DNA from 2 places in the Serratia sp. Ae19-1 genome. Region 2 is predicted to be linked to the other one. Evidence: predicted binding sites of a transcription regulator. Region 2 holds the regulator's gene; the other holds the start of a gene.
What was found. Region 2 encodes CRP, which controls carbon source genes, mostly activating them, when cyclic AMP is high. Its sites were predicted from a motif close to ATGTGANNNNNNTCACAT; they were not measured.
Positions count from the first base shown of each region.

Region 1: msrB (peptide-methionine (R)-S-oxide reductase MsrB) is a predicted target of CRP. The motif match lies at 4,217-4,234, and genes of this name have one in related genera.

Region 1 covers NZ_JBCHWD010000004.1:17,604-25,074, forward strand. The annotation lists gene yeaG (protein kinase YeaG) at 1-769, opposite strand, end outside; gene AAIE04_RS12835 (MipA/OmpV family protein) at 1,196-1,960, shown strand; gene AAIE04_RS12840 (D-hexose-6-phosphate mutarotase) at 2,055-2,930, opposite strand; gene gapA (glyceraldehyde-3-phosphate dehydrogenase) at 3,015-4,010, opposite strand; gene msrB (peptide-methionine (R)-S-oxide reductase MsrB) at 4,358-4,771, shown strand; gene AAIE04_RS12855 (YeaC family protein) at 4,835-5,107, shown strand; gene chiD (chitinase ChiD) at 5,150-6,427, opposite strand; gene pncA (bifunctional nicotinamidase/pyrazinamidase) at 6,660-7,292, opposite strand; gene ansA (asparaginase) at 7,315-7,471, opposite strand, start outside.
Region 2 covers NZ_JBCHWD010000002.1:951,477-958,947, reverse strand. The annotation lists gene tauA (taurine ABC transporter substrate-binding protein) at 1-40, opposite strand, end outside; gene AAIE04_RS09795 (PhzF family phenazine biosynthesis protein) at 155-937, opposite strand; gene AAIE04_RS09790 (LysE family translocator) at 948-1,550, opposite strand; gene AAIE04_RS09785 (hydrolase) at 1,670-2,650, shown strand; gene AAIE04_RS09780 (YheU family protein) at 2,647-2,880, shown strand; gene AAIE04_RS09775 (phosphoribulokinase) at 3,032-3,901, shown strand; gene AAIE04_RS09770 (OsmC family protein) at 3,940-4,347, opposite strand; gene crp (cAMP-activated global transcriptional regulator CRP) at 4,730-5,362, shown strand; gene AAIE04_RS09760 (YccS/YhfK family putative transporter) at 5,412-7,471, shown strand, end outside.

The DNA of each region.
Region 1 (7,471 bases), on a different contig from region 2:
CCTGGTTGGCGCGGCACAGGGCGCCGGAGTAACCGTAGGCGTCCGGATCGTTCTGCGCGTGGTTCTCCAGTTTGCGGATATCCACTTTACCGACCAGCGCCGAGATGTCCTGGTTGTTTTCATCGCCCGGCTCAGTTTTGGCGATGGCGATCTGTTCCAGAATGGAAGGGCGCACTTTCACCACTTTAAACTTGGTGATGTCGCCGCCGAACTCATGCAGACGTTTCGCCGCCCACGGCGACATGATGGTGCCGAGGTAGCGACTGGGGATATTGAACTCTTTTTCCAGGATCGTGGCGTCTTCCTGCGGATTGAACAGGCACAGCGGATGATCGTTGACCGGGCTGCGTTCGCCATTGGCGCTAAGGGTATAGATAGGCACGCGCTGCATCAACGCCTTCAGACGTTCCGCCAGCGAGGATTTACCGCCGCCCACCGGGCCCAGCAGATAAAGGATCTGTTTCTTCTCTTCCAGGCCCTGCGCGGCGTGTTTCAGGTAAGAGACGATCTGTTCGATGGCCTCTTCCATGCCGTAGAACTCTTCGAAGGCCGGATAGCGTGCGATCACGCGGTTGGAGAACAGGCGCGACAGGCGTGATTCTAGCGCAGTGTCGACCATCACAGGTTCACCGATAGCCATCAGCAGACGTTCGGCCGCGTTGGCATAGGCACTGCGATCTTGCCGGCAAATGGTAAGAAATTCCTGCAGTGTGAACTCTTCGTCCTTGGCAGCTTCATAGCGCTGGCGATAGTGGTCAAATATGTTCATGATGCCCGTCCTTTTGTTATTAGCACAGGTTAAAGAGAGCGTGTGATAGTGTTCTGGCTCCCGAAAGATGAGAATACGCCTAAGTACAGCAACCCGTATGCCAACTTGGTGCGCTTATTATCGCGAGTTGCGCTGTATGCCACTGGGCTCAGGATAAATTCACCTTCTGATTTAAGCTTAGTTTGCTTGCCGGAAAATTTCCTGCCGTAGAAAAAGCTTTTTTTAAGTCATATCAATGACTCAGTTATTACTCTGGGAGCCAAATGCCTTGTCTGGCGCGGCCTGCGGCTTGAATCGTCATCGTTCCGCCATGATTAATTCATAATTCCGCTATAAGTTATTCGATCTTGGTCGTTTTCTATTGTAAAGATTAGGCGCGTAACTAAATTTTCACATAAACTGTTGCGGCTATTAACCCTGTAATTTATGGAAAAAGAACCAGTGAAGATTTCAAAACTCAAAACGCTAGCAATTATCGCTTCCGCAATGGTTTGTGCGCAAAGTGCTCAGGCGGGAACCTGGTCACTCGGCGCTGCCGCGCTGGTTAGCCCGGACGCGTATCGTGGTTATCAGGACCGCGTTTATCCGGTGCCCGTCATCGACTATGAAGGTGACGACTTCTACTTCCGTACGCTGACCGCCGGTTACTACCTGTGGAAAGATCAGGAAAACCAGCTGAGCATCATGGGCTACTACACGCCATGGGGCTACCGTCCGGGCGACAGCGACGACGATCGCATGAAGCGTCTCGACAAGCGCCGCGGCACGCTGATGGCTGGCCTGGCCTATTCGCACAACGCCGAGTGGGGTACCCTCCGCACCACCTTTACCGGCGACACGCTGAACAACAGCAACGGGCTGGTGGGCGATTTGGCCTATCTGTACAAGTTTGATCTGGACGCGCTGACGCTGGTACCGGGCGTAGGCGTGATGTGGAACAGCAAGAACCAGAACAAATATTACTACGGCGTCAGTGCCAATGAATCCCGCCGCAGCGGCCTTGATAGCTACACCCCGGGCGATAGCTGGGCGCCGTACCTCGAGCTGAGCGCCAATTACCAGATCAACAAGAGCTGGAACGCCTTCTTCGTCGGCCGCTATGTGAAGTTGTCGGATGAAGTGAAAGACAGCCCGATGGTGGATAAATCCTACACCGGTTTGTTGATGACGGGTGTGAGCTACACCTTCTAATCATGCATCGCACGATTATCGTGCATCGCGTGCATCAAAAAGGGGCGCTGGCGCCCCTTTTGCACATCTGTAGTGCGCCGCCGCGCTCGGTGTATTAGGCCTTCTTGCGGCTGCGGAAGGTGACGCCCAATCGAGCAGGTTGTTCGCCGGCGGCGATCAGCGGTTTGCTCACGCGCCCGGTCTCTACGCAAACCATGGTCTTGTAACCGTCGTTCGGCATGTCCCCCATGCTGCAAGAGAGCTCTACGCCGGGGTTCCAGGCGATAACGTCGCTCATATGGTGGTGGTGAACCTCGATGGTGCGAGCGAGCGCCGGATCGCGGATCAGGCTGAAGGCCTCGGGGCGGGTATAGACGCGGTCGGTTTGGCCGACGAAGGTCACTTCGCCGGTCTGACGCGCTTCGGCGCCGCCCGCCACCTTATCGATATACGGCTCGCCCAGGCCCGCTACGCTGACTCGATCGATGTCGCCGACCTGGAAGTAGCTGTGCAGCGCCGCAGTGGCTTGATAATCGCCGTGCGATTCCAGTTCGATCTCGCACTCTGCACCCAGCTTGAAGCGGGCGATCAGCGTGAAGGCGTGCGGCCACAGTTTGTGGGTCTGTTCGTTGTCTTTCAGCGTAAAGGTCAGGATGACGCCGTTGTCATCTTCATCGTGCGCCGTCAGGCTCCAGGGCTGGTTGCGGGCAAAACCGTGCGAAGGTTGTCCGGCTGGGCCGAACCACGGCCAGCAGATCGGCACGCCGCCGCGGATGGCCTTGCCTTTAGCGAAAGGGGTATTGCTGCTGAGCCAAATCACCGGCTGCTCGCCGCTGGGCTGCCAGGCCAGCAAATGGGCGCCCTGCAGCGCGACGGCTGCGCGCACTTTCGGATGCGACACCACAACCACACCCAGCTCGTCGAGTTGACGTTGGCTGATGTAAGGAGAAATCTGTTCGGAAACGGGCAGGGTGAAAATTTTCTCGTTCATTTCATTACCTTATTGTTTGCCGGAGAGACAAATAAAAAAGGGCGACAAAAATGTCGCCCTTATTATCAGCTTAACATCATGCCATTACTTGGAGATGTGAGCGATCAGATCCAGAACCTTGTTGGAATAACCGGTTTCGTTGTCGTACCAGGAAACCAGTTTCACGAAGTTGTCGTTCAGTGCGATACCGGCTTTGGCATCGAATACGGAAGTCAGCACTTCGCCGTTGAAGTCGGTGGAAACCACGTCGTCTTCAACATAGCCCAGAACGCCTTTCATCGAGCCTTCAGCGGCGTCTTTGATGGCTTTCTTGATTTCTTCGTAGGTAGCCGCTTTTTCCAGACGCACGGTCAGGTCAACAACGGATACGTTAGGAGTTGGTACGCGGAACGCCATACCGGTCAGTTTGCCTTTCAGCTCTGGCAGAACCACGCCAACCGCTTTCGCTGCGCCGGTAGAAGAAGGGATGATGTTCTGGGATGCGCCGCGGCCGCCGCGCCAGTCTTTGTGGGACGGGCCATCAACGGTTTTCTGAGTAGCGGTGGTCGCGTGAACGGTGGTCATCAGGCCTTCAACGATACCGAAGTTGTCGTTGATGACTTTAGCCAGTGGCGCCAGGCAGTTGGTGGTGCAAGAGGCGTTGGACACGATGTCCTGGCCGGCATATTTGTCAAAGTTAGCGCCGCGCACGAACATTGGGGTCGCATCTTTGGATGGGCCAGTCAGAACGACTTTCTTAGCGCCAGCGGTGATGTGTTTACGTGCGGTTTCGTCGGTCAGGAAGATACCGGTCGCTTCAGCAACCACGTCAACGCCCACTTCGTTCCACTTCAGGTTAGCCGGGTCTTTCTCTGCGGTAACACGGATGGTTTTGCCGTTAACAACCAGGTGGCCGTCTTTAACTTCTACCGTACCGTTGAAACGGCCGTGAGTAGAGTCATACTTCAGCATGTAAGCCATGTACTCTGCGTCCAACAGGTCGTTGATTGCAACGATCTCGATGTCAGAACGCTCTTGAGCAGCACGGAAAACAATGCGACCGATACGGCCAAAACCGTTGATACCTACTTTGATAGTCATATATTCCACCAGCTATTTGTTAGTGAATAAAAGGTTGGTTGTAAAATTACAAAAACCTTACCCAGCGTCAAGCGGAATCGTGTCAATTCTTGCGGCAAGTCAAACCGGAAGGGTGGTTTTGCACGCTTATTGCACAGTCCATTTGCGCTCGGCCTTATCCGTATATGGGGACAAGCCGCCAAGTATAAAGTCAGCATGCGCAAGATGTGTGATCGTTATCACATATCATCGTGACGTGGCCTTTATGGGCTACAGTTTAGGCCAAAAAACCCTGCAGTGGTGTTAATTTTTTGTTATTATTAATCATTGTTTTCGTTGACATTATCCACATTCAGAGATAAGCACAAATGGCTAAAGAGACAACCCCCGGTCATCCGGTCACGGAACTGAATGAAATCCAACGTTATGTGACGCAACAGCGCGGCACCGAAGCGCCGTTCAGCGGCAAATTGCTGCACAATAAGCGTGAGGGCGTGTACCATTGTCTGTGTTGTAACCAGCCGCTGTTCTATTCCGAAACCAAATACGATTCCGGCTGCGGCTGGCCGAGCTTTTATGAGCCGGTTTCCGCCGATGCGATCCGTTATCTCGATGATAACTCTCATAATATGCATCGTGTTGAAATCCGCTGCGGCCACTGCGACGCGCACCTGGGGCACGTTTTCCCCGACGGCCCGCAGCCGACCGGCGAGCGTTACTGCGTCAACTCCGCTTCGCTGAGCTTCACCGACGGTGAGAATGGCGACCAAACGGCCGGTTAAGTGGTAATTTAACCAACAAAATCGATTCAGCTAATTATTCATCCGTAAGTGGGAAGGGCTCTGATGGACGTGAAAGATATGATTGCGGCGATGACGCCCGAGATATACCAGCGCCTGGTGCAGGCGGTTGAGCTGGGCAAGTGGCCGGACGGCGTGGCGCTCACGCCTGAGCAGAAGGAAAACAGCCTGCAGGCGGTGATGCTGTGGCAGTCGATGAACAACGTCGATCCGCAACACATGAGCATCGGCACCGACGGGCAGATCGTGATGAAGAGCAAGCAAGAGCTGAAGCAGCAGTTCGTTGCCGAGCCGCTGGTCAAACTCAAACCGCAGTAAGCTGTCCCTAAAGCGGGGCGATGTCGCCATCGCCCCGTCGATTTACCGTTTCTCTCCCTTAACCCCAAGCGATTCCGCCAGCTGTTGCGCCAGCCGGTTGTTGTCGTCCGCGCCGTATTCCCAGAACATCGCACCGCCCAATCCCTGGCTTTTGATGTATTCGGCTTTGATGGCCACCGAACGCGGGTTCTCGTAGGAGATAGCGAACAGCGGTTTGCCTGCGGCGGATTGCAGCGTCAGATAAGGCACTTTGGCGTCGTCATCCCAGTGCTCGCGGAAACGGCGCTGCGGATCGTTGAGCAGTTTGCTGACGATGTCGTGGTATTTAAAGTAAGTGTCTTTGCTGAGATCCAGCCCCAGCGCGTTGAACAGAGCGGTTTCTCGCGCACTGAAATAAGGCTGTGTCACCGGATGTTTGGCGGCGTCCGGCTTGTCCCAGTCGATGCCCGCTTCGGTCGCTCGTTTCGGCACCCGGCCATAAAAACCGATGCCGAGGTTCATCTGCGCCGGTTTTAATCCGGCGGCAAGATAATGTTTTACCACGGAATCGGCGCTGTAGCGGTCGGCGGCGGCCACGGTTGGCCAGCGCTTTGAATCGTACAGGTTGGCATTGAAGTACTGCGTGCCGTAAGCCATGTCATAGGTCATCAGATTGATGTAGTTGAGGTAAGGGGCAATGCTTTTCACATCGACCCATTCCTGCGGGCTGTTGACGTTGGCACCGACGGCGATGGTCAGTAGTTTACCTTTACCCAGTGCCTGGTGAAGCTCTTTCAGCAGCAGGGTGAAGTTGTCGCGGTCTGCCGGCTGGCTTTCCACCAGCCCCCAGGCGCCGTTCACCGGGTATTCCCAGTCCAGGTCGATGCCATCCAACTGATGCTGTGCAATCACCTGTAGCGCGGAGCGGATGAATATCGCCCGGTTTTCTGCGGTGGCGGCTGCGCCGGAGAAGCCGCGAGCCCCCCAGCCGCCGACCGACAACAGGACTTTCAACTCGGGGTTCTGTTTACGCAACACCGGCAGCCGTTGCAGATCGGCCGTTACTTTAGGCGACAGGTAGATCTGGTGCCGGCGCGCGGGATCTTTCAACGCCGCATTGGTTTCATCCTTCTCACCGTTGTAGATCAGGCCAAACGAATAGTTGAGGTGGGTGATTTGCGTCACGTCCAGTTTGTCGATATCACCGCCGGGGCCGGCGGTGACGTCGCCACCGCCGTTGAAGTAGCCGACGGATAGATAGCCTGCCTGCGCCGAGCCGACGCCGGCCATAGCCAACTGCACCGCTGCCAGCAAAGGCAGCAGTTTTCGGGTTAATTTCATGTTTGTCTCCTTGGGTCGGCAAGGCCGACCGTACCGCCAGCGGCGGTCACAATAAAGCCGGGCTCAGCGGGCCCCGGATGCGTATAACCGATTGACGTCAAAAGCGTCGCAGTCATAACAGCAAAAGCGTCTGTCGGTCACAAGCGGCTGGCGGAGAAGAAGGGCGGTATTGTGAGCGGCGTCGATATTTTCGCCGCCGCGCAAAAAGGGCGCCGATGGCACCCGAGAGGATTTAGCTGGCGAGGAACTGTGACAGGGTAACCAGTTGTGCGCCGGCGTGCGCCATGTCCTGCAGCGCCTTTTCGCTGTCGCCCGGCTGCAGATTAACGCCGCGGCAGCCGTCGACGATCACTTGCGTTGGATAGCCGGCAGCCAGCGCATCCAGCACGCTGAACTTCACGCAGTAATCGGTCGCCAGGCCCATGATCGCCAACTGTCGGACACCCTGCGATTGCAGCCAATCGTGCAGTTCGGTCTGCGCCCGGTGGCCGTTATCGAAGAACGCGCTGTAGCTGTCGATATCCGTATCCTGTCCTTTGCGAAAAACGGCATCGATGTGTTGCCGCTGCAACTGGGGATGAAAATCGGCGCCGTGGCTCCCTTGCACGCAGTGCACCGGCCACCACACCTGCGGCAGGCCTTCCAGCTCGCCGAGGGTACCGACCTGCGTATGGGAGTTCACCGCAAAGCTGCGGTGATTGGTCGGGTGCCAGTCCTGGCTGGCCACCACCGGCTCGCCGCGCGCCAAACAGGCGGCGATCGCCCGGTTGGCGACCGGAATGACGGCGTCGCCCTCCGTGACCGCCAGCGCGCCGCCGGGGCAGAAATCGTTTTGCAGATCGATCAACAACAAGGCCGTTTTCATCGCCACTCCCTAGGTCAGTGGATTAACCGTTGATGCTCAGTTCACCGCGCAGGTCTTGCTGCATCAGCGTGCGGATTTGTTCCGGCGTCAGCGGCTGACTCAACAGATAGTGCAGTTTGGTCAGTGCGGCCTCCACCGTCATGTCGAAACCGCTGATCACTCCGGCGTGCGCCAACGCG
Region 2 (7,471 bases):
ACAGCGCCGCGTTGCGTAAGGAAAAGAGTTTGCCCGCCATGTTCCGCTCCGTTGATAAAAATCTGTTCAGTTGCTGACAGTTTTATCTGAGCGATGACGGGCGATAAAAGAATAAAAAAGTCTTCTTTATTACCTTAAGTAATATTAGGGTAAATTACAGCGCGATCGTCCCGCGCAAGAACACGTGAGCATAGCCCCCAAGCAGCGTGCGGTCCCCTTGCAGTTCACAGAACAGCTCACCGCCGCGCGCCGAGATCTGCCGGGCATGCAAGCGATGGCGGCCGAGACGCGCCGTCCAGTAAGGCATCAGCGTGCAGTGTGTGGAGCCGGTGACCGGATCCTCGCCGCCGTCGAGGGTGAAATAGCGCGACACAAAGTCCACCGCGTCACCCGGCGCGGTGACGATCACCGCCCGCCCGGCCAGTGCGATCAGCGCGGGAATGTCCGGCCGCAGCGCGCGCACCTGCGCCTCGTTTTCCACCACCACCAGCAGCGCTTTCGCCTGCCACACTTCTTGCGGCTGCACGCCCAACAGCGCCGAGAGGCCCGCCGGCTCGGCGACTTTCTGCGGCGGCCGGGCGGGGAAATCAAGCACCAGTCGCTCCCGGTCCTGCGCATCGCGCTTGACGAACAGCTCGCCGCTGGCCGAACGGAAGCGAATATCCTGCAGCGCCGGGTTAACCGCGCTGAACATCACATGCGCCGCCGCCAGCGTGCCGTGGCCGCAAAGATCGACCTCGCGTTCCGGGGTAAACCAGCGAATGGCGGTCATGTCGCCATCATCCCAGACAAAGCTGGTTTCCGGCAGACCGATCTCGTTGGCGATCGCCTGCAGCCGCTCCGTCGGCAGCGGCTGCGTCAGCAGACAGACCCCGGCCGGGTTGCCGCGCAGCCCTTCGCCGGTAAAGGCGACCACGTGATAATAGTTTTCCGCCATCGTTCGCTCCTTAATGCCAGATCAGTAACACACAGGCTGCAGTCAACAACCCCATGGAAACGTTGAAGATAACCCAGGCTTTTTTGCTGTGCAGCCGGCGGCCGATCACGGTGCCGAACGCCAGCCAGATAATGCCGGCGACGATGTTCACCGCCAAAATGCCCAGCGCAATCGCCGCAATGGAACCGTTATACCTGTCGCCCGCCAGGCTGAAACTCGCCACCGCGCCCAACGCCATCAGCCAGGCTTTCGGGTTGAGGAACTGCAGCAGCCAGCCCTGATAAAGCCGCACCGGCTGCGGCGGCGCCACCTCGGTTTCCAGCTTTTCATAGGCGGCGGTGGCCACTTTCCACGCCAGCCACAGCAGGTACAGGCTGCCGAGGATTTTCAGGATCAGGTGCAGCGACGGATAGACCAGGATCAGGCTGCCGACGCCGAAGGCCACCAACAGCAAAATGCTTTGCATGCCGAGCATGATGCCGATCATCAGCCCCAGCGATCGCATAAAGCCAAAGTTCGCGCCGGAGGTAGTCAGCAGCAGGTTATTGGGGCCAGGCGTGATGGCGGCCACCCACAGGAAGCCCAGCATCGACAGGAATAAACTCGGTTCCATGGCACGGGTGCTCCTCACCCAAGGCGCTTTTTTGCAGTATCATTGTTAGTTATTGGTATTGAAGCTAACAGTGCGTCTGGGATCTCACAATAGTCGCCAACAACATTTTTACTCAGCCTATGCATGACGTCTTTCGCCCCCTGACCGGGGCCAGTAATCCGCACCTGCAAACGCTGTTGCCGCGGCTGGTGCGCCGCCGCGTGTTATTGAAACCGCATTGGCAACGGCTGGAATTGCCCGACGGCGATTTCGTCGATCTCGCCTGGAGCGAGGATCCGGCGCAGGCGCGCGACAAACCGCGCGCAGTGCTGTTTCATGGCCTGGAAGGCAGCTTCTACAGCCCCTACGCGCACGGCCTGCTCAACGCCTGGCGCGAGCGCGGCTGGCTCGGCGTGGTGATGCACTTTCGCGGCTGCAGCGGCGTGCCCAACCGCAAGCAGCGCATCTACCACTCCGGTGAAACCGAAGACGCGCGCTTCTTCCTGCGCTGGCTGCGCGACAGCTACGGCGAGGTGCCGACCGCGGCGGTAGGCGTTTCGCTCGGCGGCAACATGCTGGCCTGCTATCTGGCGCAGCAAGGCGCCGACAGCCTGCTGCAGGCGGCGGTGGTGGTCTCGGCACCGCTGATGCTGGAGCCCTGCGCCTATCGCATGGAGCAAGGCTTCTCTCGCGTTTATCAGCGCTACCTGCTGGGGCAGTTGAAACAAAACGCCACCCGTAAGTTGTTGCACTACCCGGACACCCTGCCGCTCAAGCTGTCACAGCTTAACGGCCTGCGGCGCATCCGCGAATTCGACGACGCCATCACCTCGCGCATTCACGGCTTCAGCGACGCTATCGACTATTATCGCCGCTGCAGCGCCCTGCCGCTGTTGCCGGCTGTCCAGACGCCGCTGCTGATCATCCATGCGAAGGACGATCCCTTCATGACCCATGAGGTGATCCCCGACGTCGCCGGCCTGCCGCGCAATATCGAATACCAGTTGACCGAGTACGGCGGCCACGTCGGCTTCGTCGGCGGCACGCTGAAAAAACCGCACATGTGGCTGGAGCATCGCATTCCGGCCTGGCTTTCCCCTTATCTGGACATCCCGACGTGATCATTCCCTGGCAAGAGCTGACAACCGATACCCTGAATAGCCTGATCGAATCCTTTGTACTGCGCGAAGGCACCGATTATGGCGAGCACGAGCGCTCGCTGGAGCAGAAGGTGGAGGACGTGCGCCGCCAGCTGAAAAACGGCGACGTGGTGCTGGTGTGGTCGGAACTGCACGAGAGCGTCAACATCATGCCGCGCGGCCAGTTCCGCGCCGGGCAGGAAGAAATTTAGTGGCGCTCGGTTCTATGACTGACGGAAAAAATCAGGTAACAATGGGGCATTGCAAACCAGCGCGCACCATTTTTTCCTGACATAGAGAGCGTCAACAAGAGCCACAATAATCCCCTGACGCCGGCGCATTCAACACGGAGTGACAACCACCATGTCTGCCAAACATCCCGTTATCGCGGTGACCGGTTCCAGCGGCGCCGGCACCACCACCACCAGCGTGGCGTTCCGCAAAATCTTCCAGCAGCTCAACATTCGCGCCGCCGAGCTGGAGGGCGACAGTTTCCACCGCTATACCCGGCCGGAGATGGACGCGGCGATCCGCAAGGCGCGCGATCTGGGCAGACACATCAGCTATTTCGGCCCCGAGGCCAACGACTTCGGCCTGCTGCAGCAAAGCTTTATCGACTACGGCAAGAACGGCACCGGCCGTTCGCGCAAGTACCTGCACACCTACGACGAAGCGGTGCCATACAATCAGGTGCCGGGCACCTTCACCCCGTGGGAGCCGCTGCCGGCGCCGACCGACGTGCTGTTCTACGAGGGGCTGCACGGCGGCGTGGTCACCGAGCACCATGACGTGGCCAAACATGTCGATCTGCTGGTCGGCGTGGTGCCGATCGTCAACCTGGAATGGATCCAGAAGCTGATCCGCGATACCGGCGAGCGCGGCCACTCCCGCGAAGCGGTAATGGATTCGGTGGTGCGTTCGATGGAAGACTACATCAACTACATCACGCCGCAGTTCTCGCGCACCCACATCAACTTCCAGCGCGTGCCGACGGTGGACACCTCCAACCCGTTCGCCGCCAAGGCCATTCCGTCACTGGATGAAAGCTTCGTGGTGATCCACTTCCGCGGGCTGGATCAGATAGACTTCCCCTATTTGCTGGCGATGCTGCAAGGATCGTTTATTTCGCACATCAATACGCTGGTGGTGCCGGGCGGCAAGATGGGGTTGGCGATGGAGCTGATCATGGCGCCGCTGGTGCAGCGGCTGCTGGAAGGCAAGAAGATCGAATAAGCGCGTTGAGCGCGGCGGCTGGCCGCGCTCCGTCTCGATTACGCCGGCTGGCGGATCTCGAAGCTGTGGGTCACCGTAGCGGCTTTGTTGAGCATCAGCGCCACCGAGCAGTATTTCTCCGCCGACAGGTTCACCGCACGCTCTACGATCTTGTCGGTCAGATCCTGACCGGTGACGATGAAGTGCAGGTTGATATGGGTGAACAGCCGCGGGGCTTCTTCGCGGCGCTCGGAGGTCAGCTTCACCTCGCAATCGCGCACGTCATTGCGCCCTTTTTGCAGGATGGACACCACGTCGATCGCGCTGCAGCCGCCTACCGACATCAGCACCATCTCCATCGGGCTGGGCGCTTTATCGCCGGCGTTGCCGTCCATCAGTACCTGATGGCCGGAGGCCGATTCACCCAAAAACGTTAACCCTTCCACCCATTTAACTCTTGCCTGCATTCTGGTCACTCCGGTTGATTTCTTAAAATCAGAGTACGCTTTCGCATAGAAACAGGCAACGTAACCTGATGCTAATCATGCTGAAGCGAGACAACACGAGACACCCGCCTTACTCTGTGCTACAAACAGAGCCGCAATAAATCTTTCCGGGACACTGCATTTCAGGGAAACGCCCAGAGAAAGGCTCCTTTACCGGTATGTTAACAGAATGTAGCTTGCAGCGCTTACGGCAAGTTAATATGCTAGAGCGACAGCGTATTTTTATGACACGCCTCAAAACTTGCCGGTAGCCCTCGCTCATAACAGCGGCTACAGGCGGGTTTTACAGGGAACTCTGACCCCTGTGACACAAGGCAGCGATAACAACAGAGGATAACAGCGAATGGTTCTCGGCAAACCGCAAACAGACCCTACTCTCGAATGGTTCCTGTCTCATTGCCATATCCACAAATATCCATCGAAGAGTACGCTGATTCACCAAGGTGAAAAGGCCGAAACGCTTTACTACATCGTGAAAGGCTCCGTCGCGGTGCTGATCAAGGATGAAGAAGGTAAAGAGATGATCTTGTCCTACCTCAACCAGGGGGATTTCATCGGCGAGCTCGGATTGTTCGAAGAGGGCCAGGAGCGCAGCGCCTGGGTTCGCGCGAAAACCGCCTGTGAAGTGGCCGAAATTTCCTACAAGAAATTCCGCCAGCTGATCCAGGTGAACCCGGACATCCTGATGCGTCTGTCCGCCCAAATGGCGAGCCGCCTGCAGGTCACTTCCGAAAAAGTGGGCAACCTCGCCTTCCTGGACGTTACCGGCCGCATCGCGCAAACCTTGCTGAATCTGGCGAAGCAACCCGACGCCATGACTCACCCGGACGGCATGCAGATCAAAATCACCCGTCAGGAAATCGGCCAGATCGTCGGCTGCTCGCGCGAAACCGTTGGCCGTATTCTGAAAATGCTGGAAGACCAAAATCTGATTTCCGCCCACGGCAAAACCATTGTCGTCTACGGCACCCGTTAATCCCTGAAAAAACGGCGCAATCTGCGCCGTTTTTTATCTGCTCGCTGCCATGTGGCGTCGTCTGATCTACCACCCGGAAGTCAATTACGCACTGCGACAAACGCTGGTGTTGTGCTTGCCGGTGCTGTTCGGCCTGCTGATCGGCCAACTGCAGCTCGGCCTGATGTTCTCTCTGGTGCCCGCCTGCTGCAATATCGCCGGTCTCGACACGCCGCATAAGCGCTTCTTTAAACGGCTGATCGTCGGCGGTGCGCTGTTCGCCCTCAGCAGCCTGCTGCTGCAACAGGCCCTGCTGTGGCATCTGCCGCTGCCGGCACTGATGCTGGGTCTGGCGCTGTTGCTCGGCGTCACTGGCGAAATCAGCCCGCTGCACGCCCGGCTGTTGCCGGCGGCGCTGGTGGCCGCCATCTTCGCTCTCAGCATGGCCGGCACGGTACCAATCTGGCAGGCGCCGTTGTTGTACGTCATCGGCACCGCCTGGTACGGCTTATTCACCTGGTTCTGGTTCAAACTGTGGAAAGAGCAGCCAATGCGCGAGACGTTGAGCCAGCTTTATCTGGAACTGGCGGACTACTTCGAAGCCAAGTATTCGCTGCTGACCCAACACACCGACCCGCAAACCGCGCTGCCGCCGCTGCTGGTGCGCCAGCAAAAGGTGATGGATCTGATCAGCCTACTGTACCAACAGCTTAATTTCCTGCCGCACGCCAACAACCTCGATCAAAAGCGCCTGCAGCGCGCCTTTCAGGTGGCGATGGACCTGCAGGAGCACATCACCGTCAGCCTGCATCTGCCGGAAGAAGTGCAGAAGCTGATGGAGCAGAGCCAGGCCGAAGCAATCATTCGCCGCAACGCCCAGGTGATCGCCGGCCGGCTGCGCGTGGTGGCGCACGATATTCTCTACCATCAACATTCGAAGCGCTTTTCCATGACGCACGAGCTGGCAGCGCTGGAAAAAATGGCGGCGCAGCATCCCGACAACCCGGTCGGCCAGTTTTGCTACTACCATTTCAGCCGCATCGCCCGCCTGCTGCGCACCCAGCACCCGCTGTACCGCCGCGATTTGATGCCCAGCCAGCACCGCCTGCCGTTTTGGCCGGCGTTGGCCAGCTACCTGTCGTTCAAATCCACCGCCCTGCGCAATGCCGCGCGGCTGGGGGTAACGCTGGCGGTCGGCAGCAGCCTGGGGGCGGTATTCAACCTGCCGAAGCCTTACTGGATCCTGCTCACCATCATGCTGGTGAGTCAAAACGGCTATAACGCCACCCGGGTGCGCATTCAGCACCGTGCGCTGGGCACGATCGCCGGCCTGTTGCTGGCGGCGGGTCTGCTGCAGCTGCAGTTACCGGAAGGGGAAACGCTGAGCATCATGCTGGTGATCACCCTGCTGGCCTACCTGGTTTCGCGCAAGAACTACGGGCTGTCGGTGATCGGCTTTACGGTCACGGCGGTTTACACCCTGCAGCTGCTGGCGCTGAACGGCTCGCATTTTCTGGTGCCGCGCCTGATCGATACGCTGATCGGCTGCGTGCTGGCGTTCGGCGGCACCATTTGGCTGTGGCCGCAGTGGCAAAGCGGGCTGCTGCGCAAAAATGCCCATCAGGCGCTGGAGAACGATCAGGCCGCGCTGCGGCTGATGCTGAAGCAACCCGAGCCGGACGCCGCCTCGCTGGCCTACGCCCGCATGCAGGTCAACCAGGCGCACAATGCGCTGTTCACCGCGCTCAATCAGGCGATGCAGGAACCGGGATTCGCCTCGAACTATCTGGCTGACATGCGGCTGTGGGTCACTCACAGCCAGTTCATCGTCGAGCACCTGAACGCCATGACCATTCTGGCGCGCGAGCACTACATGCTGACGCCGAAGCTGGCGGAAGAGTATCTGCAAACCTGTGAAATCGCGCTGCAAAGCTGCCAGCAGCGGCTGGAATACGATGGCCCGAGCAGCGACAACAGCGGCATCATGCAGCCGCCGGACCTGCATCCGGACATGCCCGTCACCGAGATGGAGCGCCATCTGCGGCGCATCCTGTCGCACCTGAGCGTGATGCATACCATTTCGTCGCTGGCCTGGCGCCAGCGCCCGCACCACGGCATCTGGCTCAAACG